DNA from 4 places in the Bacillus sp. mrc49 genome. Region 1 is predicted to be linked to each of the others. Evidence: riboswitches for the same ligand, from Rfam matches in the RefSeq annotation. Region 1 holds a riboswitch; each other region holds the start of a gene.
What was found. A riboswitch is a leader RNA that binds a small molecule or an ion and turns the genes downstream of it on or off. The one in region 1 is predicted to bind S-adenosylmethionine.
Positions count from the first base shown of each region.

Region 2: another riboswitch for S-adenosylmethionine. It lies ahead of CVN76_RS19985 (5-methyltetrahydropteroyltriglutamate--homocysteine S-methyltransferase); the one in region 1 lies ahead of CVN76_RS10430 (bifunctional homocysteine S-methyltransferase/methylenetetrahydrofolate reductase).
Region 3: another riboswitch for S-adenosylmethionine. It lies ahead of CVN76_RS20300 (O-acetylhomoserine aminocarboxypropyltransferase/cysteine synthase family protein); the one in region 1 lies ahead of CVN76_RS10430 (bifunctional homocysteine S-methyltransferase/methylenetetrahydrofolate reductase).
Region 4: another riboswitch for S-adenosylmethionine. It lies ahead of mtnW (2,3-diketo-5-methylthiopentyl-1-phosphate enolase); the one in region 1 lies ahead of CVN76_RS10430 (bifunctional homocysteine S-methyltransferase/methylenetetrahydrofolate reductase).

Region 1 is NZ_PHNG01000673.1:32,669-36,400, forward strand. It holds gene metH (methionine synthase) at 1-240, opposite strand, end outside; gene CVN76_RS10430 (bifunctional homocysteine S-methyltransferase/methylenetetrahydrofolate reductase) at 233-2,080, opposite strand; SAM riboswitch class I at 2,184-2,282, opposite strand; gene CVN76_RS10435 (MOSC domain-containing protein) at 2,393-3,043, opposite strand; gene ku (non-homologous end joining protein Ku) at 3,447-3,732, opposite strand, start outside.
Region 2 is NZ_PHNG01000712.1:2,445-6,176, reverse strand. It holds gene CVN76_RS19990 (PadR family transcriptional regulator) at 1-396, shown strand, start outside; gene CVN76_RS19985 (5-methyltetrahydropteroyltriglutamate--homocysteine S-methyltransferase) at 451-1,554, opposite strand; SAM riboswitch class I at 1,748-1,849, opposite strand; gene CVN76_RS19980 (hypothetical protein) at 1,952-2,473, shown strand; gene CVN76_RS19975 (glycerol-3-phosphate responsive antiterminator) at 2,605-3,147, shown strand; gene CVN76_RS19970 (MIP/aquaporin family protein) at 3,379-3,732, shown strand, end outside.
Region 3 is NZ_PHNG01000715.1:11,029-14,760, forward strand. It holds gene CVN76_RS20300 (O-acetylhomoserine aminocarboxypropyltransferase/cysteine synthase family protein) at 1-1,264, opposite strand, end outside; SAM riboswitch class I at 1,376-1,479, opposite strand; gene CVN76_RS20305 (thioredoxin family protein) at 1,645-1,953, opposite strand; gene CVN76_RS20310 (toprim domain-containing protein) at 1,972-2,322, opposite strand; gene gcvH (glycine cleavage system protein GcvH) at 2,415-2,798, opposite strand; gene CVN76_RS20320 (arsenate reductase family protein) at 2,894-3,250, opposite strand; gene CVN76_RS20325 (acyl-CoA dehydrogenase family protein) at 3,378-3,732, opposite strand, start outside.
Region 4 is NZ_PHNG01000778.1:12,414-16,145, forward strand. It holds gene CVN76_RS24115 (2-hydroxy-3-keto-5-methylthiopentenyl-1-phosphate phosphatase) at 1-550, opposite strand, end outside; gene mtnW (2,3-diketo-5-methylthiopentyl-1-phosphate enolase) at 557-1,789, opposite strand; SAM riboswitch class I at 1,895-2,047, opposite strand; gene CVN76_RS24125 (pyridoxal phosphate-dependent aminotransferase) at 2,151-3,323, opposite strand; partial or broken gene CVN76_RS24130 (carbon-nitrogen family hydrolase) at 3,421-3,732, shown strand, end outside.

The DNA.
Region 1 (3,732 bases):
GATGCTTGTCGCACCAAAAGTATTTGTCTCGATGATATCTGCACCTGCTGCCAAATAAGTTTCATGGATGGATTGGATCAGTTCCGGCTGGGTCAGCGATAAATATTCATTGCATCCCTCGAACTGCTCGCCTCCGAAATCCGCTGCCGTCAAATTCTCTGCCTGAAGCATGGTTCCCATCGCTCCATCAAGCAGGAGAATTTTGGAATCCAACTGTTCTTGTATCGCTTTTTTATTCATGCACTGCCACCTCTGATGTTTGTTTACTATCGGCTTTCCTTATATATTTCGTAAGTTCGGCTGTCATTTCATAACGAAGGAATGGGGTGATTAAATAGATTCCCTTGAATTTATCCCTTGCTGCATCCACTAGCTCCCTTGCAATGCTAACGCCTTCTATCCTCGCCTTTACAGGGTCATTCCCGGCTAATGCCATCGCTCTCCTGACATTGTCAGGCAATTTGATGCCTGGGATTTCGTTGTGGATGAACTCCGCATTCCGCGTGCTTGTCAAGGGCATGATACCGATGAAAATCGGCGTTTCCAAATGTTTGGTCGCTTCATGAACTTCTTCCATCTGTTGGATTGAATAAATGGGCTGTGTCAAAAAGGAATGAGCACCACAGGCAATTTTCTTTTCCATACGCTGCACCGCTTTATCCAAGTACTTCACATTGGGATTAAATGCGGCGGCAATTTTGAAATTTGCCCGTTGGCCCAAGCTTTGACCCGAATAGGAAAGGCCGTCATTAAATTGTTTGACCATGCTTATCAAGTCAAAGGAGGATAAATCATAAACCGAAGTGGCCCCAGGGAAGTCCCCGATTTTGGATGGATCGCCGGTAATGATCAATATCTCATTCAAGCCTACCGTCTGCAGGCCCATTAAATGGGATTGCAGGCCAATTAAATTACGGTCACGACATGTTATATGTACCATTGGTTTCACATTCAATTGGTCTTTCAGTAAATTTGCCAACGCTTCATTCGATATCCTCGGGGAAGCAAGTGAATTATCCGCTAATGTAATCGAGTCGACCCCTGCAGTTTTCAAAGCCTTCGCCCCGGCCATGAAAGTTTCTATTCCCAGCTTCTTCGGTGGATCGAGTTCAACAAGAATCGTCCTTTCTGTTTTGGCCTTTTCATATAGAGGAAGTTCTCCTGCTCTATCACTGATCTCCATTATTTCTATTTCACGGGGTTTCGTTAATTTTTCTTTCACGGGAACCAGGCTTCCCACTGCATTCTTCACAGCTTGAATATGCAGAGGAGTCGTACCGCAGCATCCGCCTATGATCGTGGCACCCTGCTTACGTAGGTCCAGGGCACTCGAACCGAAATATTCAGGCACTGCCTTATAGACGAGCCTGCCATCCACATAATCCGGGAGGCTGGCATTTGGATAGATGGCAATCGAAGCATGCTTTGGCAGGCTCACTTCTTCCAAGGCACGAATCATATGGTGAGGCCCAAGTCGGCAATTCACACCGACGACATCGGCTCCCAATTGCTCGAGTTTTTGAAAGGCTTCATTCAAATGGATCCCATTTTGGAGATTGCCCAATTCATGCATTGAAACATTTGCGATGATTGGCAGTTCCGTTTCTTTTTTTACGATTTCCAGCACGGTTTCCAGTTCTTCGAGGTCATAAAAGGTTTCCAGGAGAATCCCATCCGGGCTTTCCATCAGCAGGCTGTAAAGTTGTTCACGAAAGCCTCGCTTTATTTCCTCCATGCTTAAATCCGATTTTCTTATACTCCGCTGGGCCCCGATCGTACCGAAGACATAGGCCTTGCCTTGTGCCGCTTTTTTGGCGAGGATGACTCCCTGACGATTGATCTTGCTTACCTCATCTTCTAGTCCATGTCGCTTCAACTTATTGAAGTTGGCACCATACGTGTTCGATTGTAGGATGTCGGCACCTGCCTCCAAATAGGCACGATGGATCGATTCTATTTGACCGGGATTGGTACAGTTTAATTCCTCATAACATTGATCGATGCCATAGGAGTATAATAAAGTCCCCATCGCCCCTTCTCCAACCAGCATTCTTTCTTTCAACTCTTTACGAAAATTCATTATTACACCCTCTCTCAAAAACAATTCTGTTTTTGTCATATTCTAAGCGTATGAGAGAAAAGAAAAAAAACCTTCTCAAAGAAGAAGGTTTCTTGGAACATTCTCCTCATCTATCAAGCTCCGCTTGCTGGATTTAGCACCTTTGCCTAAGCTGGTTGCTGAGGTTTCGTCGGGCCAGTCCCTCCACCTCTCTCGATAAGATCGATATATAATTTTCATAAAATTTTAAAATTTATTTATATTTAATTTACCTTAATAATCTGTTAATTTCAATACCTTACCGCGCATTTTTTCATTTTCCCTACAATTCATTCAGTCCTGCACAGCCTGAATGCGCTTTACGGCCCTTTGTTTCCAGTCGTCCGCGAGTGAATCCACAGCAAGTAAAGCACTCGCTCCTTCCTCCCCGTCCCGTCCATGAAGGATCACCTCAGTGGCGAATTGAACCGTGATTTTTTCCTGCTGGCGTTCGAGTAACAAAATTTCATCTTGTTTCTTTATGGTCCCCTCTTTGATCACTCTTGCAAAATAACCAGTGAAACCCGTTTTCATAACTATTTTCAAAAGCCCGGCCTCACGGTTAAAATGGGAAATGGTCGAACAGGGGATCCTTCCCTGGTTAATTTGGACGATCGCATCGCCTATTTGATAAATATCACCAATATAGATAGCATCCTCTGTCATCCCTGCAACGGTTACATTTTCACCAAACGCGGGAATATCAAGCTTTTTATTGAACTTCTCATTCCATAATGCGTAGTGTTCATAGGGATAAAAACATACGACTCGATCAGGTCCTCCATGAAACTTTTCATTGCCTACCCCATCACCGATTAGGCCAGATTTCGTTACAGTCACGGTATCCACTGCTTGTTTATTCATGGCAGAAAAAATGTTGACATTCGCAAATGTTTCTTGTTTTGGCTTACTGACTTGAAGTGAAACTATTTTTTTGTTTTCCATTCTTCGTCTCCCTATCCTCATTTAGTTATATACCATCCTTATATGAATAAATTATACTAAAAATCCATTTGATTCTATAGCCAAATAGGAGAATATACCAAATGCAAAAACCGAAAACGGGTCCCCATGCTTTCAATTGGTTGAAATATCTTGGAATTCCAGAAAAAATCATCAGTAAGTTACCGTAATATTGTTGCTATTTCAGAATTAAATATGATAGAATATGAACACAATATATAGTCGAAAACTACAACAGTTCGCCTATATGTTGATTTCACGATTGAATTCCTCATTGTCGCTCTTAAGGGAGCGATTTTTTTTTGCCCTGCATCGATCTCCACTTAAACGAAACCCCAAATAGAAAGCCAAGCGACGCATTCCTACTCCGCTTGGCTTTTTTGTATTATGCTTGTTTCTTTTTTTTCGTTGCCGCCTTCTTACGGGTGGTTCTTTTCTCCGGTTCTTCATGCTTCGTCCGGTCAATGGAAGCTTGCAACGCCTCCATTAAATCGGTTACATTGTTTGCTGCCGGTTCCGTCGTTTTGGCGGCAATCGCCTTCTGTCCCGTTTTCTTTGATTCAATCAGTTCGAGTAAAGCGGTGCGATAATCATCCGTGTATTTGGTTGGTTCGAAAGTCGACGTTAATTGATCGATTAAAAGCACGGCCGTATCAATTTCTTTTTTTACG
Region 2 (3,732 bases), on a different contig from region 1:
GCTGCCAATCGGTTTATCGAGCCGGTCGAAACGATAAAGGAAGAGAATCGGCCAGATAAACATGTCTATCAAATTACGGAAAAGGGAAGGGGAGAATTGGTAAAACGGATTTATCAAACGTTCGAAAAAGCCTCCCAAATCACGGATATGTATATTGCACTGACGAATATCAAGCATGTGGATAGCGAAAAAGTAATTGCGATCTTAGAGCGCAAAATTGATGAGCATCGATTGGCATGGGAAACATATTTAAGTTTTGACCAGCCGGTTGATGAGGATTCTGATCAATATTTGGGATATAAATTCATTAAGGAGCATTCATACAGCCGGGCACAGCATACAGCCGAATGGCTCGAGGAGCTTGTTTCACGTATAAAAGAAAATGCCCCCCAATAGCAGATGCACCGAAAAGGCCATTTCCCAATAAGGGGAATGGCCTTTTGGGATGAATCATCCCCACACTTCTTTTGCTACATCAACGACGAATTTCAGTTTTTCCCATTGTTGTTCTTCCGTAAGCTTGTTGCCATGATGGGTGGAAGCGAATCCGCATTGCGGGCTTAAGCATAATTGCTCGAGCGGAACGAACTGAGCGGCTTCTTTAATGCGGGCCTTGATGGCTTCCTTGTCTTCGATTTCCCCATTTTTGGACGTGACGACTCCAAGTACGACCTTCGCCCCGCCAGTAGGGATGTGTTCCAATGGCTTGAAATCGCCAGAGCGATTATCGTCATATTCGAGGAAGAAACCATCCACTTTTTCTTTTGCCAATAATGTCGGGGCTATGCGGGCATAGCTGCCTTCGAATGCCCAGGTCGACTGGTAGTTTCCGCGGCATAGATGTGTCGTGATGATCAAATCGTCTGGTTTGCCTTCCAATGATCCATTGATGACACGCAAAGCCAAATCGATTAATTGTTCGCGCGTATATTTTCCATCCTTGAACTGGAAATCAGGAGCTGAAAGTCTGGCAATGTATACATCATCCAGTTGAAGGTAACGCACACCTGCCTCATAAAAGGCTTTTAAAGCATCCTGGTACGTTTGGATGATATCATTTGCATAATCCTCAATATCAGGGTAGATGTCTTCATTATGAACCCCGGCAGCAAATAATTGATTGGGGCTGGGAATCGTTTGTTTGGCGACGGCACGACCGCCGACGATTTTGTTCAATTCGATAAAATCGTTAAGGAAGGGGTGCTTAGGGTTGAATGAAACCTTCCCGATATTGCGAACGTTGTATCGCTCGGTTTCGACACCATCGAATGTGAGTCCTTTTTCAGTCACGTACCCCTCGATGCCATTTAAATGCTCAAGGAAGTCGAAGTGCCACCATGTGCGTCTGAATTCCCCGTCGGTCACGACCTCCAAGCCGACTTCGATTTGCTTATCGACGATCCGTTTAATTTCTTCGGTTTCAACCTCGCGGAGTCTCTCAGCAGAGAGGGCGCCTTCCTTAAATTGCTTTCTGGCCTGATGGATACGATCCGGCCTTAATAAACTTCCGACGTGATCCGCCCTGAATGGGGCCTTTGTTAAAGTGATTGACATGTTGCATTCCTTCTTTCCCTGTATAAAATAAAGGCACGTTTCGTAAGGATTGTTGTTTTTAATACGAGCGTTGAAAAGGCAATCAACCACACCGCATGACTTGGTGAATAGCAACAAAATATGCGAAAACGGCCAAAATAAAAAACCTCTTCTTAAAGATAAGAAGAGGGGTAGGCAACAAGGTCATGTACTCTTCTTATCTTCAAGCTATTACACTTCTGGAATTAGCACAGTACATCGAAAGTCTGTTGCTGAGGTATCAAAGGGCCAGTCCCTCCACCTCTCTTGATAAGAGTTGTCTATTAAATTACTTACGACTATACAGGGAGTTGTTCCAAAGGTCAAGGTCTGAAACCGAAACATTTAGAATATACCGATTATTGGGAGGCCTGAAGCAATGAACAGGAAATCCGACCTAACATATGCTATAAACGATGTTCCATATGAGGTAATAGGTATAGTTGGAAGGGATGGGAGCAGGATGAGTGCATTCGATGCATCGACTATTTTTGGGAAGGGATTGCCGATCACGCTAACGGCAGCCATGCTGGAGAGAATGATAAAAACGCGATTATATGAGCGTGATATCCATGTCGAGATTACGCCAGAGCATATGGTCCTTTGGGGAACGACCGAAGTGAAGAAAATGATGTTCAAGAAAAAGGTATCATTCCGAATGGCATTAAAGCCGGTCCATACGGAAAAAAGAACGATAACATTCGAATTGATCGAGTTGAAGCCAATAGATAGGGATTTCATAAATCAAAAGCTTTTTAACAGACCGCCCATATTTGAATATGATAATAGAAGGATCAAAATGAATATGAATGCCTGGAACATCGTCAGGAAAATCCCGATAGGCACGATCCAATCTTGTGAGCTGGTCGATGGAGGATTGAAAATGAACCTTTCCTTATGACGGGTATATACATTTTCGCGCGCGTCATTTATCGGGGGTAGAAAAATGTGTTTGATAAATCAAGTTCTTTAAAATATACTAAGTTCCTAAAAGTTTGGATTTTTTTCCGGAAGATAAGGGGGGGGAAATGAATGGATCAGAAGATTTTGCCTGCCTCGGCAAGCATGAAAGATTTCGAAAGATTCCTGGATAGCCCGTATGAAATAGGGGTATTTCTTGATCTTCATATCTCTCAATTGAAAAATGTCAGTATGATGGCAAAGCAGCATAATAAGAAAATGATTTACCATGTCGATTTGATCCATGGCATAAGAAGTGATGAATACGCGGCGGAATTCATTTGTCAGGAATATAATCCCTTTGGGCTGATTTCCACCAAAACAAGCGTTATTCTGAAAGCGAAGCAAAAGGGTGTCATTGCCATCCAGCGAATTTTTTTAATAGACACACATGCGCTGGAGAAAAGCTACAAGCTGGTGCAGAAAACCAAGCCAGATTACATTGAGGTTTTGCCGGGAGCCATGCCCTGGATGATAAAAGAAGTGAAGGAGCGGTTACAAACACCTATTTTTGCAGGAGGTCTTATCCGGACTTCGGATGAAGTCTTGAACGCCCTAGAGGCAGGCGCATCGGCCATTACCACTTCCAAAACCGAGTTATGGGATATCGTCTGAACCATTCGGGCTTGAAAGAAAAAAATGCAAAAATAATAGATTGATTTTTCACAAAGTGTTTGACAGCGTTTTCATAACCTAGTATATTGTAAATTACAAGTTAATATATGTGACGGAGACTAGGAGATTCACAACAGAGCCATTCATATTTTTTATGAGGATGGTTCTGCTGTGAATCTCCTTTTATTTGTTGTCAAAGATTTACAATTAATTAGGGGAGAGGTTTTATTCATGACACCATTTTGGGGAGAATTGGTAGGCACGATGATTTTGATATTATTCGGTGCAGGTATCGGGGCAGGTTCAAGTTTGAAGGGCTCTTATGCTAAAGACGCGGGATGGATCGTTATTACGATTGCTTGGGGACTGGCGGTTACGATGGGCGTTTTTGCAGTGGGCTCGATAAGCGGTGCCCACTTGAATCCGGCCGTTACAATCGGATTCGCCATCATTGGAGAATTCCCATGGAGGGATGTGCCGGTTTATATCGCTGCTCAACTGATTGGAGCGATCTTGGGGGCAGCTCTCGTATTCTTTCATTATTTGCCACACTGGAAGGCTACTGAGGATCCAGGTGCGAAGCTT
Region 3 (3,732 bases), on a different contig from region 1:
TTGCCTGCTCTAAATCTTCTATTAAGTCATCTACATTTTCTATTCCGATGGATAGACGGACTTGATCGGCGCTCACTCCAGATTTCGCCAATCCCGCATCGTTCAGCTGTTGATGGGTGGTGCTGGCGGGGTGGATGATTAAACTCTTCGCATCTCCCACATTTGCCACATGGGACCACAACTCCACCGAATTGATGAGCCTTGCCCCTGCTTCACGGTCTCCTTGAATCCCAAAGGTCACCACGGCTCCCGCACCCTTAGGCAGATATTTATCCGCAAGCGGCTTATCTGGATGGTCCTCATTGGCTGGATATGATACCCATTTCACAGCAGGGTGGTTTTTCAAGTATTGTATGATGGTCTTGGTGTTTGCAAGATGCTCTTTCATCCTTACATGCAGCGTTTCAAGACCAAGCGTAAACTGGAAAGCACTTTGGGCACTTAACGCAGGTCCTAAATCGCGGAGCAATTGCACCCGGGCTTTTGTAATGAAGGCCGCAGGGCCCACTGCATCGGCATAAACCAAGCCGTCGTAGCTTGGGTCAGGCTCCGTGAAACCGGGGAAGTTCGGCGAGTTCCAGTTGAAATTGCCTCCATCCACGATGACACCGCCTAAAGTCGTTCCATTACCCAAAAGCCACTTCGTTGCGGAATGGATGACGATATCCGCTCCAAAATCGATCGGTCTGCAAAGATACGGAGTAGCGAAGGTGTTATCGATGATCAATGGGATGTGGGCTTCGTGTGCGATCTTTGCCACCGCTTCAATATCGAGGACCCGCAAACTTGGATTTCCAATCGTTTCTGCGAATATGGCCTTTGTTCTTGGCGTAATTGCCCTTTTAAAATTCTCAGGATCATCAGGAGAAACGAATTTCACTTTAATTCCGTATTTAGGAAGGGTGTTTTCGAAAAGGTTATATGTTCCCCCATACAAGGTAGAGGCCGAAACGATTTCATCCCCTGCACCGGCAATATTGAGGATTGACAGTGAAATGGCAGCCATTCCGCTTGCTGTGGCCAATCCGCCGATTCCGCCTTCCAATAATGCCATTCTCTCCTCAAAAACGCTGACAGTTGGATTATGGAGACGTGTATATATATATCCCGTTTCCTTTAGACCAAATAAATTGGCTGCATGATCGGTATCTTTGAACAAGTATGCATTGCTTTGGTAAATGGGTACGGCACGTGCTCCAGTCCCATCTGCTTGCAGGCCACCATGAACACTCAATGTTTCGAAACGCAATTTTTTATCTGACATACGCCTTCTCCTCTTCCTATATGGATTTCATTGAAAAAATATAAGCGGCCTTGGGAACGGTTCTTCACTCAAACAAAAAAACCGCTTCCACAAGAAGAGGCTTTCATACACACCTCATCTTCCAGAGTCAACACTCTGCTGGAATTAGCACCGTATATATGTATACCGGTTGCCGGGCTTCGTCGGGCCAGTCCCTCCGCCACTCTTGATAAGAACTATTAAATTTTGACCTTTACATGCAACAGCTTTCCACATTCAAAATATAGCATTTTACCATTATCCAGTCAATCAATTGTAAGAATATTCTTTGTTTTTTTATTCTGCCACTCTACCTGTTTGCTATAAAGCCAAGAACCCAATCCGGTTTCCGTTTGGGTTTCTCAGCTGATTTCCTTAAGCAATCCATACAGATACGGAACGGATTGAAAGGCATATATCTTTTTATACAGTTGTCCTTCCTTGAACAGCAATAAACATGGCACACTTTCGATTTCATATGTTTCGGCCATCCCTTGGACATAGTTCATATTCATTTTGCCTGCTATCATTTCCGGGAATAATTGCAGTGATATCGTCAGCATTTTCGACGCCACCTGACACGTGCCACATAAAGGCGTGTATAAATATAGACAAAAGGTTTCCCCGTTTTCAATAGCAACCCGGCATTTTTCCTCATTCCATTCCTGCATCACTAAGTCGTTCACCCTTTAACTTAAAAATTTCATTTTAACATTCATGTTGGCAGCCAGAAGTACAGTTGCAATATGATGTTCCGGTGAGCTTTCCACTTCTTTGTACATTTTATTAATGTAAAGGTGGTTCGCTTCCGGCATTTCCCTTCGAAATTGCTTGCGCAGTTTTTCTCCTGATTCATCTGCGTCAAAAAGGAGATACACATCCCGGTCCATCAATTCCTCCACCAATTCATCCAGTTTAGTGATTGAAATGGTTCCATTCGTACATCTTATTTCCACATCTTCATTTAAAACGGAGGCAACCTTTTTTCTGTCGGAACTGCCCTCTACAATGATCACCTTATCGAAATCGCCGCATTCCATGTCATCACTCCATTTCACGAATTATGTGGACAACCGCCAAGTACAAAAGGAAAAAGAGAGCAGACCCTGTTCAGGGGCCCCTCTCCTTCGTTTTACCCGTTGATCAAGCTTTCATATTCTTCCGCGCTCATAAGTCCTTCAACATCACTGCTGTTCGTTGGTTCTACGACGATCATCCATGCTTTTTCAAAAGGAGATTCATTCACATATTCAGGGTTGTCACTTAACTCATCGTTCACTTCGACAACCTTGCCGCTGATCGGAGCATAAAGCTCAGAAACGGTCTTTACCGATTCAACGCTTCCAAATGGCTCGTTGGCTTTAAGCTCGTCTCCAATTTCAGGAAGCTCGACGAAAACGATGTCCCCTAGCTCTGATTGGGCAAAAGCCGTTATCCCGATACGCACAGTTCCATCTTCCGTTTTGACCCATTCATGTTCTTTAGTGTAACGAAGTTCTTTTGGTGTTGTTGTCATTATTAATTCCCTCCATATGTATAGCTTATTTTTCTATTACATTATAAGGTAGAAATATTATTTAAGTAAGGAATTAACCAAATTTTTGTATAATTTTAGTTCCATACCTGTTCGAATTGCTCTTCTTTGAAACCTACTGTCACTTTCGTACCATCCGTAACAATCGGCCTTTTCAGAAGCATCCCATCAGTCGCCAATATATCAAGCATTTCGGCTTCGGTAGCTTCCTTAACCTTATCCTTCAAGCCCAGCTCGCGATATTTTTGTCCGCTAGTATTGAAAAACTTCTTCAACTCCAACCCGCTCGATTTATACAATTGTTCAATTTCGGTTCGGGAAGGCGGATTTTCCGCTATATGGATCGCTTCATATTGCAGTTCATGATGATCCAACCACTTCTTCGCATTGCGGCATGTGCCGCATTTTGGGTACCAGTATAATATTAAGCCCATCGTTTCACCACCTATCAATAGAATACCCGTTTTCACCAAGCAATACAACGAAATGCACCGGATTCGAACAAAGGAAATAAAGGGAATGCCCATTGCGGACATTCCCTTCATTGAACCATTTCATTGCTTATAGCGCGTATTTTTCCGTTTCGATTACTTTGACGGAGGCTTCACGTTTTTTCGCAATGACATTGATTGGGGTATGTCTTGTCAACTTGCGAAGCGAAGAAAGCATGATGCGTAAAGTATCACCCGTTTCTACGGCAATCAAGGTTTCCTTTGCATGCTGTTCAAGTTCGTTGAATGCTTCTTGAACGAAAATTTCAGTGTAAAGCACCTTTTGTTTGTTCTTCTCCAAACCAGTGGCCGCAATCGCTTTTTCCGTACGTAATACGACCGATTCCGCAGCATACGCAAGCGATACTATGTCCGCAATGTTGGAAAGGATTTCTTGCTCTTGATCAAGATTTTTGCCGAACTTC
Region 4 (3,732 bases), on a different contig from region 1:
GGGCTATGACAAGATCCGCCTGTTTAGCCGCTTCAAAATCAGTCACGGAATCACCAATTACATAAATATAGTCATCCTCACCTGCCATTTGCCTCATAATCGTAGGCTTACAGCAGCCGCACTCATTATCACATTGGTCATCACAAGCATGCGGCCACTCAATATAAATCTTTTTCTTATCAAAGTGGGCATTATTACAAAAAACCGCGTCAGTGGGCAATATGTCCTCTAATAGCGGGGCAATGAAAAAATCCATGCCCCCGCTTACGATGTATAAAGGAATCCCGGCTTGTTCCGTATACTTTACGAAATCACGGAACCCCTGCCGAACGTTCGCTGTCTCCTTCACAAATTGGATGATATCGGCCTTCAGGCCACTATCAAGCAGGGAAAACATTTTCCCCACCCCAGAAGATATGCTGATTTTTTGCTGAAGAACGTCATCCTTCAACTTTTCCCATTCCGGGGGAGCGAATTTTTTCATGATGGAAATGATATTATCTGTGTTGGTTATCGTTCCGTCAAAATCACAAAAGATGATCGGTTTCATGATCCTTTACAGTCCTCCCCACAGGACAAGCGCTTTTTTTAGTGCTTCTTCATTTGCCGCAGCCTCAGATAGGCCTTTTCCTTCAAGGACGGCTTCCACAGCAGAACGGAAGGCCTCGGCCCCGCCCTTTGCTCCGTCAGGGTGTCCGTGGATTCCTCCTCCGGCATTGATGACACTGTCCAGTCCAAAATCCTTGATCAAGTCGGGTACCATCCCTGGATGGATGCCTGCTGAAGGAACAGGAAATGCTTTATTCCAGGAAGGTTCGTCTTTCGTCAGTGCACGGGCAATTGCCAATGTCTCCTCTTTTTCAAGTGCGACATTTCCATACGGGGATGGGAATAATGATAAATCCGCACCCGATAGCCTGACTAATTTACCAAGCAGTAAAGGATAGCCGATCCCATAATGGGAGGAAGAGCCCAACGCGCCGCTAAATGCCGGATGGGCCATGATCGGCAGCTTGATTTGATCATGTTCACTCAGGGCTTGCAATACATCCAAACCATATGTATGGACGTTGAACAATAAAGCGTCTGCGCCCGCTTCTGCCGCTTGCTTTGCCTTATCCAATAATTCAAATGTTTTACCTGATAGATTGACGGCATATAAGGTCCGGTGTCCAGTATGTTCATAGACTTCGTTTAATATTTTCTTGCCGGTCTTAATTCTTTCAATAAATGGCGTCTGTACCTGATCAAAAAGGATTTCATCATCTTTAACAAGGTCGACACCACCCAACGCTTGCTGCTTCAGCTGCTCATTATGGAACGTTAGGTCACGTCCTAATACTCCTTTGAAAATGCTCATGACAAGTGGCCGGTCATGAACTTCAATCTTCTCCCTTATGCCGGCAATGCCGAATCTGGGACCTGGGAATGCTTTCTGGATATCTCCGACAAAATCAAGGTCTATCAGTTTAATTGCACCGTCCAAGGACAGTTTTCCGAAGACCGTCGTCAAAATGGCTGGCAAATCATTGGAGAAATTCGCTGCCGGATAAGCGATTTTAATGATCGCGCGGTACACCTTACGATCAAAATAACGGTTTGCCCTCTCTTCTTCCGCAAGCGGCGAAACGGAGACGACGCGCCCCTTATGTTTTTCCAGTTGCTTTTGGACCAACTGGGGCAGGTCCGTCCATGTCCCTACAGTCAGGCCCAAGGCAATGCCTTCTGCTTTTTTCTCGTGATTCCCATGAAAATCATGAATTAAATAAGTGGCGATTATTTCGCTCATTTGATCACTCCTATAACACGTTAGTAAACTCACGAAGTCATAAACCTGAACGTTCTTGGAATAGCAAAAGCCCCTTCATGACGAAGAGGCTTTAAAAAAGCCATCTTCTTATCCCCCAGCCAATGGCTGCAAGAATTAGCACCGTGCCCTGTGGACTAGAAGAAAGTCCGGCGGAGGATTCCGCCCCATCTTACAATGGAATTACGGTCGGTTGCTGGGCTTCATCGGGCTAGTCCCTCCACCTGCTCAAAATAAGAAAACGCTGATATATAAGTACGTGGTAGTATCGAAAGATTAAGAATTTATTTTGTATTCTGACAGGTAATCCATACTTTGTCAATAAGTTTTTAGTTCGCTTAGGTTAAAACAGATTTAACTTGCGTATCCGCTCGACAGCCTCCCCGAGCCGTTCCTCGGAGGTCAAAAGCCCGACCCTGACATAGCCTTCGCCAAATTCACCGAATCCATTACCGGCCGCCACGGCCACATGGGCGTGGGTTAGTAAATGATCGGCAAAACTCTCTGAGGTGAATCCTGCCGGTATTTTAAGCCAGGCAAAAAACGATGCTTCCGGAGCCTTAACCTCCCAGCCGAGGGCACGTAATCCCTCAATGAAAACATTCCTGCGCCCCTCATATACCTTCACCAATTCGGCCACGCACTCTTGCGAATCAAGCAAAGCAGTTGCCGCCGCCTCCTGTATCGCCGGGAAAAGGCTCACATATAGGTGGTCCTGCAAAAGTTCAAGAGCTTCGATGACACTTTTGTTGCCAACGGCGAATCCGACTCTCCAACCAGCCATATTGTACGTTTTCGAAAGTGTATATATTTCGATCCCAACATCCTTCGCTCCCTCTGCCTCGAGAAAGCTAACCGGTTTTTTCCCATCGAAGCCTATGGCTCCATAAGCAAAATCATGGACCACACATATTGAATGCTTTTTGGCATATGATACGGTTTCGGTAAAGAATTCTTTCGTTGCGGATGCACCTGTAGGATTATTCGGATAGTTCAAGAACATCATTTTCGCTTTATCCAGCACATCTTTATGTATAGCTTCGTAATCCGGAAGAAAAGCATTTTCCTCCTTCAACGGCATCCCTTCAATTTCCGCTTTCGCCAGGACGACACCTGAAAGATAATCGGGATAACCGGGATCTGGAACGAGGATCGTATCGCCTGGATTCAATAAACACTGGGGCAATTCGACGAGTCCTGCCTTTCCGCCGAATAGAATGGCTATTTCACTATTCGGATCAAGCTTTACGCCGTATTCCCGTTCGTAGAAGGCAGCTGCCGCATCTTTTAAATATTGATGTCCCCTGAACGGTGAATATTTATGGTTGATCGTTTTTTCAGCTGCAGCCTGTAAACTTTTCACGATATGCACAGGCGTCGGCTGATCGGGATTCCCTTGGCCCAAGTTAATGACATCATGCCCTTGCGCAGTAATTGCATTGACCTTTGCGACCAATGAAGCAAAAAACTGCTTGGGAAGTTGTTGAAGCTGTTTCGATTTTTCGAATTGCAACATTTATTCACCTTCTCTGAAATTTCTTGAAATTCTAGTCACAAATGATATATGTTTATCATAATCTTGTAAAGCATTTTTACCTGTGGAGGTTTTCATAATGAAATGGAAGATGGCTTGCATCCAGATGGATATAGCATTCGGACAGCCTGATCCCAATTATCAGCTGGCCGAACAATGCTGGAAAAAGCCGTGCACGCAGACGCAGATATGGTTATTTTACCAGAGTTATGGGCTACAGGCTATGACTTGACCAGATTGAATGAGATTGGTGATGAAGAGGCAGAAAAGACGATTGAATTTTTCAGGAACTTGGCGCTGAAGCACCAAATCCATATCATAGGCGGCTCCATCGCAAAAAAAAAAAAACACAAAAGGATCTTTAACACGATGGTCATCATCGATAAGAACG